2 linked regions of the Microbaculum marinisediminis genome follow. The protein of the gene in region 1 binds, or shares a complex with, the protein of each later gene. Links are inferred from orthologs where the notes say so. Each region holds a gene or a part of one and is shown on either strand. Other genes may lie near its edges.

Region 1 (7,027 bases):
CGTGCTGCGGGCGCTCAAGGAGGCCGGCCACGGCAAGGCCGCCGTCGAGGGCCTCCAGACCTGCGACTGGGTGCTGATCGACGCCGGCAACGTCATCGTCCACCTGTTCCGCCCCGAAGTCCGCGCCTTCTACAATCTGGAGAAGATGTGGTCCTCGGAAATCCCGCGCGAACGGGCGGTGATCTGACGCGCCTCTGACCGGGCCGGCGGTTTTGACGCCGCCGGCGGCACCATGAGAATCGATATCCTCGCCGTCGGGCGCCTCAAGGCGGGAGGCGGCGAACACACCCTTGTCGAGCGCTATCTGGAGCGCGCCCGCGGCGGCGGCCGGACGATCGGCCTGAGCGGCTTCGCCGTCGGCGAGCTTCCCGATGGCAGGAGCGCCGACTGGGAAGCCGACGCCCTGCTTGCCCGCATGAAACCGGGATCGCGGCGCATCGTCCTCGACGAGCGCGGCAAGACCGTCTCGAGCGAGACCTTCGCCGGCCTCCTCGGCGACTGGCGCGATCAGGGCGCGCCCGCCACCGCGTTCCTGATCGGCGGCCCGGACGGCCACGGCAAGGCGGCGCGTAACGGCGCCGATCTGCTGCTGTCCTTCGGCGCGATGACCTGGCCGCACCAGCTCGTGCGCGCCATGCTCGCCGAACAGCTCTACCGGGCGGTGACGATCCTGTCCGGCCACCCCTATCATCGCGCCTAGGCCCCCAGGCCAATCGCGAACATGGCCTGTCGCGAACATGGCCGGCCCGGAATTTATCGGCCCGGAACTGATCGGCCCGGAGCGGATCGGCCCGGAGCGGATCGACCGGGAACATGGACGGATCTTAACTGGCGCCGGCCGCGTTCTTGCCGCAAAGATACGGTTATCAACCCGTTAACGCTCAGGACCCTAGTATCGGCCCCATGCGATTCCGTGTTTCGACGCGCCGGGTTCCGGCGGTCGCGGCGTTCCTCGCCACGGCCGCCCTGACGTGCGTCCCGATTCCGGCCGCGAACGCCGAGCAGCCAGCCGCCGAGCAGGTGGCCTCCGAGAAGCAGGCGGCCGATATCAAGCGGGTCGAGAAGGAGAAGGCGCTGGAGGCCCTGCGCAGGGACATCGAGTCCCAGCACGCCGCCGAAGCCGCGCTCGCCGCCGAGATCGAGACCCTGCGCAAGGACCGCGTCGCGCTCAACGAGCAGCTGATCGAGACCGCCGCGCGCGTGCAGGACATCGAGGCCTCCATCGACGCGGTCGAGGACCGCATCGATGAGCTTGAGCAGCGCGAGGATGAATTGCGCGCCTCGTTCCGCGCCCGCTCGGGCCTGCTGTCGGAACTGCTCGGCGCCCTGCAGCGCATGGGCCGCAGGCCGCCGCCGGCGGTTCTGGTCGAGCCCTCCGACGCCCTGAAGACCGTGCGCACGGCGATTCTGCTCGGCGCCGTCCTGCCCGGCGTCCGTATCGAGACCGAGGCGCTGGCATGGGATCTGGAGGAAATGGGCCGGCTGAAGCGGCAGATCGACGCCGAAAAGGCGCGTTTGCTGGCCCGGTCGCGTGATCTCGCCGGCGAACGGCGCCGCATCGCCGCCCTCGTGGAGGCCAAGCGGGAGTCCGTGGCGAAGGGCGAGGAAGAACTCGGATCGATTCGCGAAAAGGCGAAAGAACTTGCCGCGGAGGCGCGTAATCTCGAAGAATTGATCGCCTCGATCGACCGCGAGATCGCCGTCGCCCGGCGCGAGCGGGAAGCCGCCGCGAGGCCGCGGGCAACGCCGGAACAGGCGCGCGGCGCCCTGCGCGACCCGGCCCGGCTCGAGCCGGCAATCGCCTTTTCGCAGGCGGTTGGCCTGCTTCCCAAGCCGGTTACAGGCGCGGTGACGCGCGATTTCGGCACGCCGGACGAGATCGGCAGTCCGGCGCGCGGCATCTCGATCGCGACGCGCGCGCGGGCCCAGGTGACCGCGCCGAGCGACGGTTGGGTCGTTTATGCGGGACCGTTCCGGTCCTACGGGCAACTCTTGATCCTGAATGCCGGCGACGGATATCATGTATTGCTCGCCGGCATGGAGACTATCGCGGTTGACCTGGGTCAGTTCGTATTGACCGGTGAACCAGTGGGACAGATGGCCGGGCTATTGATGGCGAGCGCCGAAAGCATAACTGTCGGACGAAGCCAGCCGGTCCTGTATGTCGAATTTCGGAAGGATGGGCACCCCATCGATCCCGCCCCTTGGTGGGCGAAAGGCCGCACGGGAGCAGGCGGATAATGCGTAGAACGACGATACTAGTGCTGGGAATGATGGTGGGTGCGGCCGCGACCTTCGCGGTGTCGCAGCCTTGGCACATGAGCGGAGCGGCGGAAGCCGCCGGCAATGCCGACACCTATCGCCAGTTGAACCTGTTCGGCGACGTCTTCGAACGCGTCAAGGCGGACTATGTCGAGCAGCCCGACGACGCGCAGCTCGTCGAGTCGGCGATCAACGGCATGCTGGCGGCGCTCGATCCGCATTCCAGCTACATGTCGCCCAAGAACTACCGCGACATGCAGGTGCAGACCCGCGGCGAGTTCGGCGGCCTCGGCATCGAGGTCACGATGGAGGACGGCCTGGTCAAGGTGGTCACGCCGATCGACGACACGCCGGCCGCCCGCGCCGGCGTCATGGCCGGCGACCTCATCACCCATCTCGACGGCGAGGCGGTGCTCGGCCTGACCCTTTCGGAGGCGGTCGAGAAGATGCGCGGCCGGGTCAACACCCCGATCGAGCTGACGATCCGGCGCGAAGGCGCCGACGAGCCGGTCGAGATCACGGTGGTGCGCGACATCATCCAGATCCGCGCCGTGCGCTCCAACACCGAGGACGATGTCGGCTATATCCGCATCACCCAGTTCAACGAGCAGACCTTCGAAAACCTGAAGACCGCCATCGAGAGCCTCGAGGGCGAGATTCCGGCGGACAAGCTCAAGGGCTTCGTCATCGACCTGCGCAACAATCCCGGCGGATTGCTCGACCAGGCCATCGCCGTCTCCGACACGTTCCTCGATCGCGGCGAGATCGTCTCGACCCGCGGCCGTAACACCGACGAGAGCCAGCGCTACAACGCCCGTTCCGGCGACCTGATCAAGGGCAAGCCGGTCATCGTGCTGATCAACGGCGGGTCGGCCTCGGCCTCCGAGATCGTCGCCGGCGCGCTGCAGGATCACCGCCGCGCGACCGTCGTGGGAACGCGGTCCTTCGGCAAGGGATCGGTGCAGACGATCATCCCGCTGGGCTCCAACGGCGCGCTCCGGCTCACCACCGCGCGCTACTACACCCCCTCCGGCCGCTCGATCCAGGCCAAGGGCATCGAGCCCGATATCATCATCGAGCAGGAGGTGCCCGAGGAGCTGAAGGGCGCGACCACGTCGAAGGGCGAGTCGTCGCTGCGCGGGCATCTGCAGTCGGAAGCCGGCAAGGAAGAGGGCGGGTCGTCCGCCTACATCCCGCCGGAGAAGGAAAAGGACAAGCAACTGAACTACGCGCTCGACCTGTTGCGCGGGGTCCAGGTCAACAGCCTGTTCCCGCCGGATCCGGGCGCGGGCGTGCCCAACTGACGGGCTGAGGCTTCAGGCGACGTCGCGGCGAGAGGCCCGCCGCGAGGTGCCTGGCTCCAGGCCCCCCCGGGGCCCAATTCCCGATCCCGGTTTCCGGCCCGAACTTCTGCGGGGCGGGACCCGAGATCGGGGTACAGCGACCCTGGGTAAAGCGACCGTTGCAACGGATGGATCATGGCGGCGGATGATCTGACTTCGCCAGGGGGATTCTGGCAGGTGTGGCGCAAGCGGCTGAGCCGCGTCACCGTGCTTGGCTCCCTGCTTGTCCTGACGGGCGCCCTCGCCCTGTTCGTGGTCGGATGGCTGATCTTCGTCGACGATCCGCATGGCGGCGAGCCCGTCGTGGTCGTCGCGCTCGACCATCCCACCGCGATCCAGGCCGACAGCGGCGACGATCTCGGCATCCGGCCGACCGTGGATTCGCGCGAGGCCGAGCCGCTGCCGAGCGGCCACAGCCAGCCGCCGGCCGACATCGTCATCTCCGATCCGCTTGCCGCACCCTCCAACTACACAGGCTCCGCATCCCCGGGAGCCAGCCCCGCGTCCGGCGGAACCGTGCAGGCCTCGCTCGACACCAGCCTTCTCGAAAGCGGCCCCTACGGGCCTCTGCCGGTCATCGACCGCGACGGCCGCCGCGCCGCCGAGGTCTATTCCGCCGCCAGGGGAACGATCGGCGAGGACCGGCCGCGGATCGCCATCCTGATCGGCGGTATGGGCCTGTCGACCACCGCGACGGAAGCCGCCATCGACCGGCTGCCGCGCGAGGTGACGCTGGCCTTCGCGCCCTATGGCGACGAGACCGATCGCCTGACCGGCCGGGCCCGCCAGGCCGGGCACGAGCTCGCGCTGCAGGTGCCGCTGGAGCCCTATGACTATCCCGACAACGATCCCGGCCCGCACACGCTTCTGACCGGCCTCAGCGTCGACCAGAACCGCGACCGCCTGCACTGGGTGATGAGCCGCTTCACCGGGTATGTCGGCATCGTCAACTACATGGGCGCCCGCTTCACCGCGTCCGACCAGTCGCTGCGCCCGATGCTCGGCGAACTGCGCGACCGCGGCCTCATCTATGTCGATGACGGGTCGTCGTCTCGCTCGGTCGCCGGGCGTATCGCCTCGGAGGTCGGCCTGCCCTTCGCGAAGGCCGATATCGTCGTCGACGCGGTGCCCGCGCGCGCCGATATCGACGCGCAGCTCGCCCGGCTCGAGGACATCGCCCGGCAGAAGGGTGTCGCCGTCGGCGTCGCCTCCGGCCTTCCGATCGCCATCGACGCCATCGACGCCTGGGCCGACGGGCTCCAGGGCAAGGGCATCGTGCTGATCCCCGCCAGCGCGGCGGCAAGCGGCGGCGAGACCTGAGGGCGACATCCAGCGCCGCGCCTGCGCCCGCGGTGGCACACGCCGGTTGACAGATCGCCCCGGGCTGTCAGAAATCCCCCGAACCATAAGAACATCGCGGACCGTAGGAATGCCGCGGACCGCGAGAAAACCCCGGTCAAGGCCCGCATCCGCCCGCGGGATCGGCCAACAGGATCAGCCATGGCGAAAACCGACCCGGAAACCCTTCCCTACCGCCCCTGCGTCGGCGCGCTCGTCGTCAACGGCGACGGGCTGGTCTTCATCGGCCACCGCGCCGACGGGCCCGAGGAGCCGGAAGGGCCTGGAACCTGGTGGCAGATGCCGCAGGGCGGCATCGACGACGGCGAGGACCCGCTGGAGGCCGTCTACCGGGAGCTCTACGAGGAAACCAGCATCCGCTCGGTGCGCCTTGTCGCCGAATCCCGGGACTGGATCCGCTACGACCTGCCGCCCGAACTGGTGGGCAAGGCCTGGAAGGGGCGCTACCGCGGCCAGACGCAGAAATGGTATCTGCTGCGCTTCACCGGCGAGGAGTCCGAGATCGACATCCTCACGCCCGGCGGCGGCCACCACAAGGCCGAGTTCAATGCCTGGAAATGGGCGCCGCTCGAAGAGCTGACCGAGCTGGTGGTGCCGTTCAAACGCGACGTCTATCGTCGCATTGTCGCCGAATTCGCCGATGCGCTTAAATAGGGCCGACGGCGTCCGACCTTTCGCCGACCGAACCGACCAGGGAGCCGACCGCCATGACCATCGTGCCGATCCTCGATGACGCCGCCGCCTCGCCCGAGGCGCGCGCCGTGTTCGACGACATCCGCAAGACCCGCAACACCGATTTCGTCAACAATTTCTGGCGCGCGCTCGCCCATGATCCGGTCCTGCTCAGGCGCACCTGGGAAAGCGTCAAGGAAGTGATGGCCCCCGGCGCCCTCGACCCGCTGGTCAAGGAGATGATCTACGTAGCCGTTTCCGCCACAAACAACTGCGAATACTGCATCCGCTCGCACACCGCGTCGGCCCGCGCCAAGGGCATGACCGACGAGATGCTGATGGAGCTGATCGCCGTGGTCGGCATGGCCAACGAGACCAACCGGCTCGTCAACGGCCTGCAGGTGCCCGTCGACGAGGCATTCAAATAGCCCCCGAAAACAGCCGTTTATCCCGGACTCGTAACCTTTCCTCCGAAGACTCCCGATGATGCAGACGCCCAGCGAGCGATACGCCGCCCTTGTCGAGGCCGGCGAGATCGCCCATGACCCGGCGCAGGCCCGGATCGTCGAGCGCCTGACGCGCCTGTCGACCGAACTCGTCAACCGGCGCCTGGCGGAGAAGGGCTCGAATCTCGGCTGGCTGTTCGCCCGCCGCCAGAAGGCGGCCCCGCTCAAGGGGCTCTATATCTTCGGCGAGGTCGGCCGCGGCAAGACGATGCTCGTCGACCTGTTCTACGAGGCCACCGGCCTGAAGCGGAAGCGTCGCGCCCATTTCAACGATTTCATGGCCGACGTGCACCGCCGCGTCCACGCCTGGCGCCAGAAATCCAAGGCCGGCGCGGTCAAGGGAGACGATCCGATCGGGCCGGTCGCCGACGAGATCGCCGCCGAGACCCGGCTCCTCTGCCTCGACGAGTTCCATGTCGACGACATCGCCGACGCCATGATCCTCGGCCGCCTGTTCACCCGGCTGTTCGATCGCGGCGTGGTGCTCGTCACCACCTCGAACGCGGCGCCGGACGGGCTTTACGCCGACGGGCTGAACCGGGCGCTGTTCCTGCCTTTCATCGCATTACTGAAGGAACGGACCGACGTCATCTGCCTCGATGCGACATCCGACTACCGGCTCGGCCGCCTGCGCTCGTCGGATCTCTATTTCTCGCCCGCCGACGACGATGCCCACCACGCCATGGACGAGACCTGGAAGCGCCTGACCGGGGCCGCGCATGGTCGGCCGACGACGCTGGAAGTCCTGGGGCGGCAGGTTCCGGTACCGGAAAGCTTCGACGGCATAGCGCGGTTTACCTTCGCCGACCTGTGCGAAGCCCCGCTCGGCGCCAACGACTATCTGAAGATCGCCGCGACCTTCCATACGGTCTTCCTCGACGCCGT
Region 2 (6,941 bases), 190 kb from region 1 along the record:
GCCAGACGACCTCGTTCAGCACCGCCAGGAAGACGAAGAAGACCGCCCAGCGCCAGGTGATGACGCGCCAGCCCTCCTCGCTGAGCTGGAACACGGTGCCGAAGGCGTATTTGAGCAGCGTGCGGCGGAAATAGAGCCCGGCGACCAGGATCCCGGCGAAGGCGAGGTTCACGATGGTCGGCTTCATCTTGATGAAGACGTCGTCCTGCAGCCACAGCGTCAGCCCGCCGAACACGGTGACGAAGACCGCCGTGACCAGCGGCATCACCGGCACGTTGCGCAGGATGATCCACGAGATCGCAACCGAGATCAGCGTCGCCGGGATGAACAGGCCGGTCGCCCAGAAGATGCCGAGCTTCCAGTTGCCGATGAAGAAGATGACGAGCGGGCCGAGCTCCAGCGCCGGGCGCACCCATTCCGGCGGGCCGGGATGGCGTTCGACGGTTTCGGGACGGGTCATGGCTGGAAACTCCCGATGCGTCCTTTGGGGGATACAGGCAGAGCGGCGGCGCGATCCGCCCCCGAGGGCAGGCGCCGGCGCGGCGTCACGTCACGGTTCCCGGCCGGCATCGCCGCCCTCCGTCGCATCGCCGTCGATCGCCTCTCCGACGATCGCGCGGGCGAACTCGCTCGCCGTGAACGGGTGCAGGTCGTCGACGCCCTCACCGACGCCGATGACGTGGACCGGCAGGCCGTGCTTGGCGGCGATGGCGACCAGGATGCCGCCGCGCGCGGTGCCGTCGAGCTTGGTCATCGCCAGCCCGGTGACGCCGCAGACCTGGCGGAAGATCTCCGTCTGGTTCATGGCGTTCTGGCCCGTCGTCGCGTCGAGCACCAGCAGGACGTCGTGCGGCGCGGTCTCGTCCTGCTTCCTGATGACGCGGACGATCTTCTCCAGTTCCGCCATCAGCTCGGTGCGGTTCTGAAGCCGCCCGGCGGTGTCGATCATCACCACGTCGGCCTGCGCCGCGCGCGCCTGCTGCAACGCCTCGAAGGCGAGCGCGGAGGCGTCCGAGCCCTGCTCGCGGGCGACCACGGTCGCGCCGGTGCGCTCGCCCCAGATCTTGAGCTGCTCGATCGCCGCGGCGCGGAACGTGTCGCCGGCGCCGAGCACCACCGACCTGCCCTCGCGGCGGAACTGCGCGGCGAGCTTGCCGATGGTCGTGGTCTTGCCGGCGCCGTTGACGCCGACGACGAGGATCACATGCGGGGACTTCGCCGGATCGATCGCCAGCGGCTTGGCCACCGGCTCCAGCACCGCCTCGATTTCCTGGGCGAGCACGGTGCGCAGCTCGACGTCGTCGATTTCCTTGTCGTAGCGTTCCTTGGCCAGCCGCTCGGTGATGCGCACCGCCGTTTCCACGCCGAGATCGGCCTGGATCAGGATGTCTTCCAGATCCTGCAGCGTCTCGTCGTCGAGCTTGCGCTTGCGGATCAGCGCAGTGAGGTTCTGCCCCAGCGCCGAGGACGACCGCGACAGCCCGGCGCGCAGCCGTTGCAGCCACGAGCGCGGCTTCTCGGTCCCGGACCTACCCGTTTCGGACACGTCCGCCCCGGACTGGTCCGTCGCGGGCTCCGCCGTCCCGGGCTTGTCCGTCCCGGTGGCGACGGCCTGATCTTCCGGAGCCTTGCGGCCGAGCAGCCGGTCCATAAGGCTCGGGCCGGACTTCTCTTCGCTCATGCTGCCGCCATTCCAATGGGGTCTACGCGGGTCTCGAGACGGCGACCGTCATGGCCGGTGACGCGCGCCCTGACGACCGAACCGGACGGCAAGGCCCGGTCGAGCCGGGCGACGGTGAACTGCTCGGTGCGTCCGCTCGTTTCGGTTTCCACCAGCACCAGCCGGTCGCGGCCGATCTCGGCGTCGAGATGGCGTCTCAGCGCCGCCTCGCCTTCCGTCCTGAGCCGCGCCGCGCGCTCCTTGACGAGCCGCCGGTCGACCTGCGGCATGCGCGCCGCCGGGGTGCCGGTGCGCGGTGAGAACGGGAAGACGTGCAGATGCGTCAGGCCGCAATCGGCGACGATCCTCAGCGTGTTCTCGAACATCGCGTCGGTCTCGGTCGGGAAGCCGGCGATCAGATCGGCGCCGAACACCATGTCGGGCCTGAGCCGGCGCACCGCGTCGCAGAACTCCACCGACTGGGCGCGCGAATGCCGCCGCTTCATCCGCTTCAGGATCATGTCGTCGCCGGCCTGCAGCGACAGATGCAGATGCGGCATCAGCCGCTCCTCCTCGGCGATCGCCCGCAGCAGGTCGTCGTCGGCTTCCACCGAATCGATCGAGGAGATGCGCAGCCGCCCCAGCTCGGGGACATGGCGCAGGATGGCCCGGACCAGCGTGCCGAAGCGCGGATGGCCCGGCAGGTCGCCGCCATAGGAGGTGAGGTCGACGCCGGTCAGCACCACCTCCGCATAGCCCGCCTCGACCAGACGGCGCACCTGATCGACGACCCCGCCCATCGGCACCGAGCGCGACGGACCGCGGCCATAGGGGATGATGCAGAAGGTGCAGCGATGATCGCAGCCGTTCTGCACCTGCACGAAGGCGCGCGCCCGGCCCTCGAACCCCTCGATCAGATGGGCGCCGGTCTCGGTCAGCTCCATGATGTCGTTGACGCGCACCTTCTCGGCCTGCTCGGCCCCGAACGGCAGTGCGCGATAGCTTTCCGGCTTCAGCTTCTCAGCATTGCCGAGCACCAGGTCGACCTCCGCCATGTCGGCGAAGGTCTGCGGCTCGGTCTGCGCCGCGCAGCCGGTGACGACGATGCGCGCGGCCGGATTCTCGCGCCGCGCCTTGCGGATCGCCTGGCGCGCCTGGCGCACGGCCTCGCCGGTCACCGCACAGGTATTGACGACGATGGTGTCGGCGAGGTCGGCCTCGTCGGCCAGCTCGCGGATCGCCTCGGATTCCGCCGCGTTGAGGCGGCAGCCGAAGGTCAGGATATCGGGCCGGGACATCGCGTTTCTCCCGGTCAGGCCGCCGGAGCGGCGGTCTCGACGGAGACTGCGCCCTCGTATTCGAGTTCCCACGGCCCGGTCATCAGCACGTGATCGTCGGACTCGCGCCAGTCGATGCGCAGCGGTCCGCCCGGCAGCGTCACCGTGACGGCGCGCTCCGTCAGCTTCTTGCGCGCGGCCGCCACCGCGGCGGCACAGGCCGCCGAGCCGCAGGCCCGCGTCAGGCCGGCGCCGCGCTCCCACACCTTCAGCGTGATCGCCTCGCGGCTCGTCACCTGGGCAAGGCTGATATTGGCGCGCTCGGGAAAGACCGGATGGTTCTCCAGAAGCGGCCCGATCTTCGACAGATCGTAGGCCTCGACATCGTCGACCCAGAAGATCGCGTGCGGGTTGCCCATCGACAGCGCGCTGGGCGAATGCAGGATCGGCGCGTCGATCGGGCCGATCTGCAGTTCGATCGCGCGGGTGTCGCGGAATTCCTCGGCGAGCGGGATGGTCTCCCAGTTGAAGTCCGGCGGCCCCATGTCGACGGTTATCAGGCCGTCGCCGGCGTCCCAGGCGTTCAGCAGCCCCGCCGCCGTCTCGAAGGTCGCGGCGGACCCGCCGGTCTCCTGCATGACCAGCGCGGCGATGCAGCGCGCGCCGTTGCCGCAGGCACCCGACAGCGAACCGTCGTTGTTGTAGATGCGCACGGTCGCGTCGATCCCTTGCGCGCGCGGCGGCAGCAGCACCATCATCTGGTCGAAGCCGCTGCGCGGCGCGGCGGCGACGGCACGCACCATTTCGGGCGTCAGCGCGAGGCGATCCGCGCGCAGATCGACGACCAGGATCTCGTTGCCGAGCCCGTTCATCTTCTTGTAGCGGATCGTAGGCGCATTCATCGGGAAACTCCGTGCCGGCGACCACGGGCCGGCTGGCCCGTTATATGGCGTTTTTTCGCCCGTCGCGCCACCCTCGCCGCCGATCCGATGTCGCGCAGGTGTCGGATGCTATCAGATGGCGGCCGCCTCGATGGTTTCATAGCCCTTGTCCAGGTCGACCCGCACCAGCGCCGCGACCAGCCGCGCGAAGTCGGCGCGATCAACCAGGCTCGCCAGGCCGGCGGGATCGTCGGCGAGCCCGAGCCTGGCCGCCGCCTTCAGGGCGCGCCTGTCGGCGAAGGGATACAGTTCGGGCCAGACCGGCTGGACCTCGCGGAAGAACAGGTCGACGCCGACCTCGCCGATCCCCTTGAACGCCTTCAGCAAGTCGCGCTCCGCGGCGGGATTTCGGTTCGCCGCCGCGCGCAGATTGCCGAGATCCCCGCCGTAGCGATCGATCAGCAGCGCGCAGGTCTCGCCGAGCATGCGCGACGTGCTCTCGTCATAACGCGCATAGCCGGAGCGGTTCAGCACCCGCACCCGGGCCTCCCAGCCGGCGGCCAGCATCGCCTCCGGCGTCGTCCAGCCGGCCGCGAACAACGCCCCGGCCGCCGACAGCGCCGCGTTCGCCCGGATGCGCGCGCTGAACAGCAGCGCGGCGACCAGCCAGCAAAACAGCGCCGACGGCGTGCCCGCCGCGATATCGATCCCGAGCTCGTCGCAGAAGGTCCGCCCGTAGATATCGAGCAGGGCCCGGACGCGTTTCGTCTTTACCGGTTTCACCAGGACGCGCCTCCCCGCGCGCCACTTTACCGCAACCGGCAACGCGATCGACATCTTGCCGGACGGCAGGCGGATCCGTAGCGTCGCCCCGGACCTTAAGGACACACGCCAAGGAGACCGGCATGCATCCCGGCCCCAAGTTACCGTCACCGTGGGTGACCCGCTTCCTGTCGGGCACCAGGGCCGGCGGCACGATGCTCGATGTCGCCTGCGGATCGGGCCGGCACCTGCGGCACGGGCTCGACCAGGGCCTCGTCGTCACCGGCATCGACCGCGATCTGTCCGACGCCGAGGATCTGGGCGAGCGCGGCGACGTCGCCCTGATCGAGGCGGACCTGGAGACCGGCCGTCCGTTTCCGCTGAGGGACCTGCGGTTCGACGCCGTGGTCGTCACCCACTACCTGTGGCGGCCGATCCTGTCCGACATCGTCGGCTGCGTCGCCGACGACGGCGTCTTCGTCTACGAGACCTTCGCGCTCGGCCACCACCGCGAGGGCCGACCGATGCGGCCGGATTTCCTGCTGAAGCCCAACGAGCTGCTGGAGGTGGCATTGCCCCGCCTCGTGGTCATCGCCTACGAGCATGGCGAACTGCCCGGCGACGACGCTCACGGCGGGCACGCCCGCGTCGTCCAGCGCATCGCCGCCTGCGGACCCGGGCACCGCTGGGCCGGCGACACCCCCTTCGTATTCGCCGACGACCGCCCCCGATAGCGGGGCACGAAAGGCGCCGGCGGATCGCGAAACCGGCGTTACACCTTGATAAACGGACGATTGTCGGCCATATAGCGGCCATCCGAGACTCGCGGGCCGCGTTGCTTGAATATCCGCACAAGATATTTTGCCCGCTGGAATTGATCTCGTTTCTTCATTCGACAGCCCAGGCCACGCGGGGTGTCTTCGCCCCAAAACCGCGTGAGCGCGGGCGCTTTTGTATTGGCGCCGCGATCCGCGACCACGAAAGCATTCCTACTTGAACACTTTCTCTGAACTGAATCTGTCGGCCTCCGTGCTGCGCGCGCTTTCCGACGCCGGCCACGAGACGCCGACCCCGATCCAGGCCCAGGCCATTCCGCATCTCCTGAACGGCCGCGACCTCATCGGCATCGCCCAGACCGGCACCGGCAAGACCGCCGCCTTCGCCCTTCCGATTCTCGACCGTCTCGAGCGCCGCCATCAGACCCGTAACGGCGAGAGGCCCGCGCCCAAGTCGTGCCGCGTGCTGATCCTCAGCCCGACGCGGGAGCTGTCCGGCCAGATCGTCGACTCCTTCCGCAGCTACGGACGCCATCTTCCCCTCAAGGTCGAGCTCGTCATCGGCGGCGTGCCGATGAACCGGCAGATCCGGGCGCTGCAGCCCGGCGTCGACGTCCTCGTCGCCACCCCCGGCCGCCTGCTCGACCTGGTCGAGCAGAAGGCGCTGCGTCTCGACAAGGTCGAGGTGCTGGTGCTGGACGAGGCCGACCAGATGCTCGACATGGGCTTCATCCACGCGATCCGCGCGACCGTGAAGTTTCTGCCCGCCGAGCGCCAGACGCTGCTGTTCTCCGCCACCATGCCGCAGGCCATCGCCGATCTGTCGCGCCAGTTCCTGCGCGACCCCGTCCGCGTGTCGGTGACGCCGGTGGCCAAGACCGCCGACAAGATCGACCAGACCGTGATCCACGTCGACCGCGCCGAGAAGTCCAACCGGCTCGCCTCGGTGCTGAGCGATCCGGCGATCGACCGGGCGCTCGTGTTCACCCGCACCAAGCACGGCGCCGACAAGGTGGTCCGCCATCTCGCCAAGACCGGCATCTCGGCCGCCGCGATCCACGGCAACAAGTCGCAGAACCAGCGCGAGCGCACGCTTTCCGCGTTCCGCTCCGGCACCGTCCGCGCGCTGATCGCCACCGACATCGCCGCCCGCGGCCTCGACATCCCCGGCGTCAGCCACGTGGTCAACTACGATCTGCCGAACATCCCGGAATCCTACGTACATCGCATCGGCCGCACCGCGCGCGCCGGTGCCGACGGCATCGCCGTGTCGTTCTGCGACGCCGAGGAGCGGCCCTTTCTGCGCGACATCGAGCGGCTGATCCGTATGTCGATTCCCGTCGATGGCGCCGCGCCGCGTCCGGTGGTAACCTCCGCGCCGGTTGCGGGGGAAACGCCGGACCGCACGGAGGCCGGCGCGGACAAGCCGCGCCGCAACGGCCGCAAGCGCCGCCGCTCCGGCAGGGGTGGGCGGAGCCCGGAACGCCAGGGCCAGGAACGTCAGGGTCAGGAGCGCCAGGCTCAGGGCCAGCGGGACCAGGGTCAACGGACTCAGGGCCAGCGGGACCAGGCCCGGAAGGATCAG

The links.
Region 2: the proteins of MUB46_RS11415 (region 1) and dapF are in contact, whole or in part, in a solved structure (PDB 5YGU), measured with the Escherichia coli proteins. The link is inferred for Microbaculum marinisediminis from one-to-one orthologs.

The regions. Positions count from the first base shown.
Region 1 is NZ_JALIDZ010000004.1:534,604-541,630, reverse strand. Bases 3,885-6,861 are described here. They hold MUB46_RS11415 (RNA pyrophosphohydrolase), read left to right. Parts: upstream 3,885-5,105; coding sequence 5,106-5,618; downstream 5,619-6,861. Other genes in these bases: zapE (cell division protein ZapE), read left to right, coding at 6,120-6,861; MUB46_RS11410 (carboxymuconolactone decarboxylase family protein), read left to right, coding at 5,672-6,064; MUB46_RS11420 (divergent polysaccharide deacetylase family protein), read left to right, coding at 3,885-4,925. In the rest of the region: rsfS (ribosome silencing factor), read left to right, coding at 1-187; 23S rRNA (pseudouridine(1915)-N(3))-methyltransferase RlmH, read left to right, coding at 233-700; MUB46_RS11430 (murein hydrolase activator EnvC family protein), read left to right, coding at 904-2,241; MUB46_RS11425 (S41 family peptidase), read left to right, coding at 2,238-3,566; more of MUB46_RS11420, read left to right, coding at 3,741-3,884; more of zapE, read left to right, coding at 6,862-7,027. UniProt on the Escherichia coli protein: Master regulator of 5'-end-dependent mRNA decay.
Region 2 is NZ_JALIDZ010000004.1:340,952-347,892, reverse strand. Bases 1,907-4,797 are described here. They hold dapF (diaminopimelate epimerase), read right to left. Parts: upstream 3,840-4,797; coding sequence 2,973-3,839; downstream 1,907-2,972. Other genes in these bases: MUB46_RS10505 (class I SAM-dependent methyltransferase), read left to right, coding at 4,724-4,797; MUB46_RS10510 (hypothetical protein), read right to left, coding at 3,951-4,601; mtaB (tRNA (N(6)-L-threonylcarbamoyladenosine(37)-C(2))-methylthiotransferase MtaB), read right to left, coding at 1,907-2,958. Outside these bases: MUB46_RS10530 (septation protein A), read right to left, coding at 1-460; signal recognition particle-docking protein FtsY, read right to left, coding at 551-1,681; more of mtaB, read right to left, coding at 1,678-1,906; more of MUB46_RS10505, read left to right, coding at 4,798-5,314; MUB46_RS10500 (hypothetical protein), read right to left, coding at 5,353-5,559; MUB46_RS10495 (DEAD/DEAH box helicase), read left to right, coding at 5,574-6,941. UniProt on the Escherichia coli protein: Involved in the succinylase branch of the L-lysine biosynthesis and in the biosynthesis of the pentapeptide incorporated in the peptidoglycan moiety. Catalyzes the stereoinversion of LL-2,6-diaminopimelate (L,L-DAP) to meso-diaminopimelate (meso-DAP).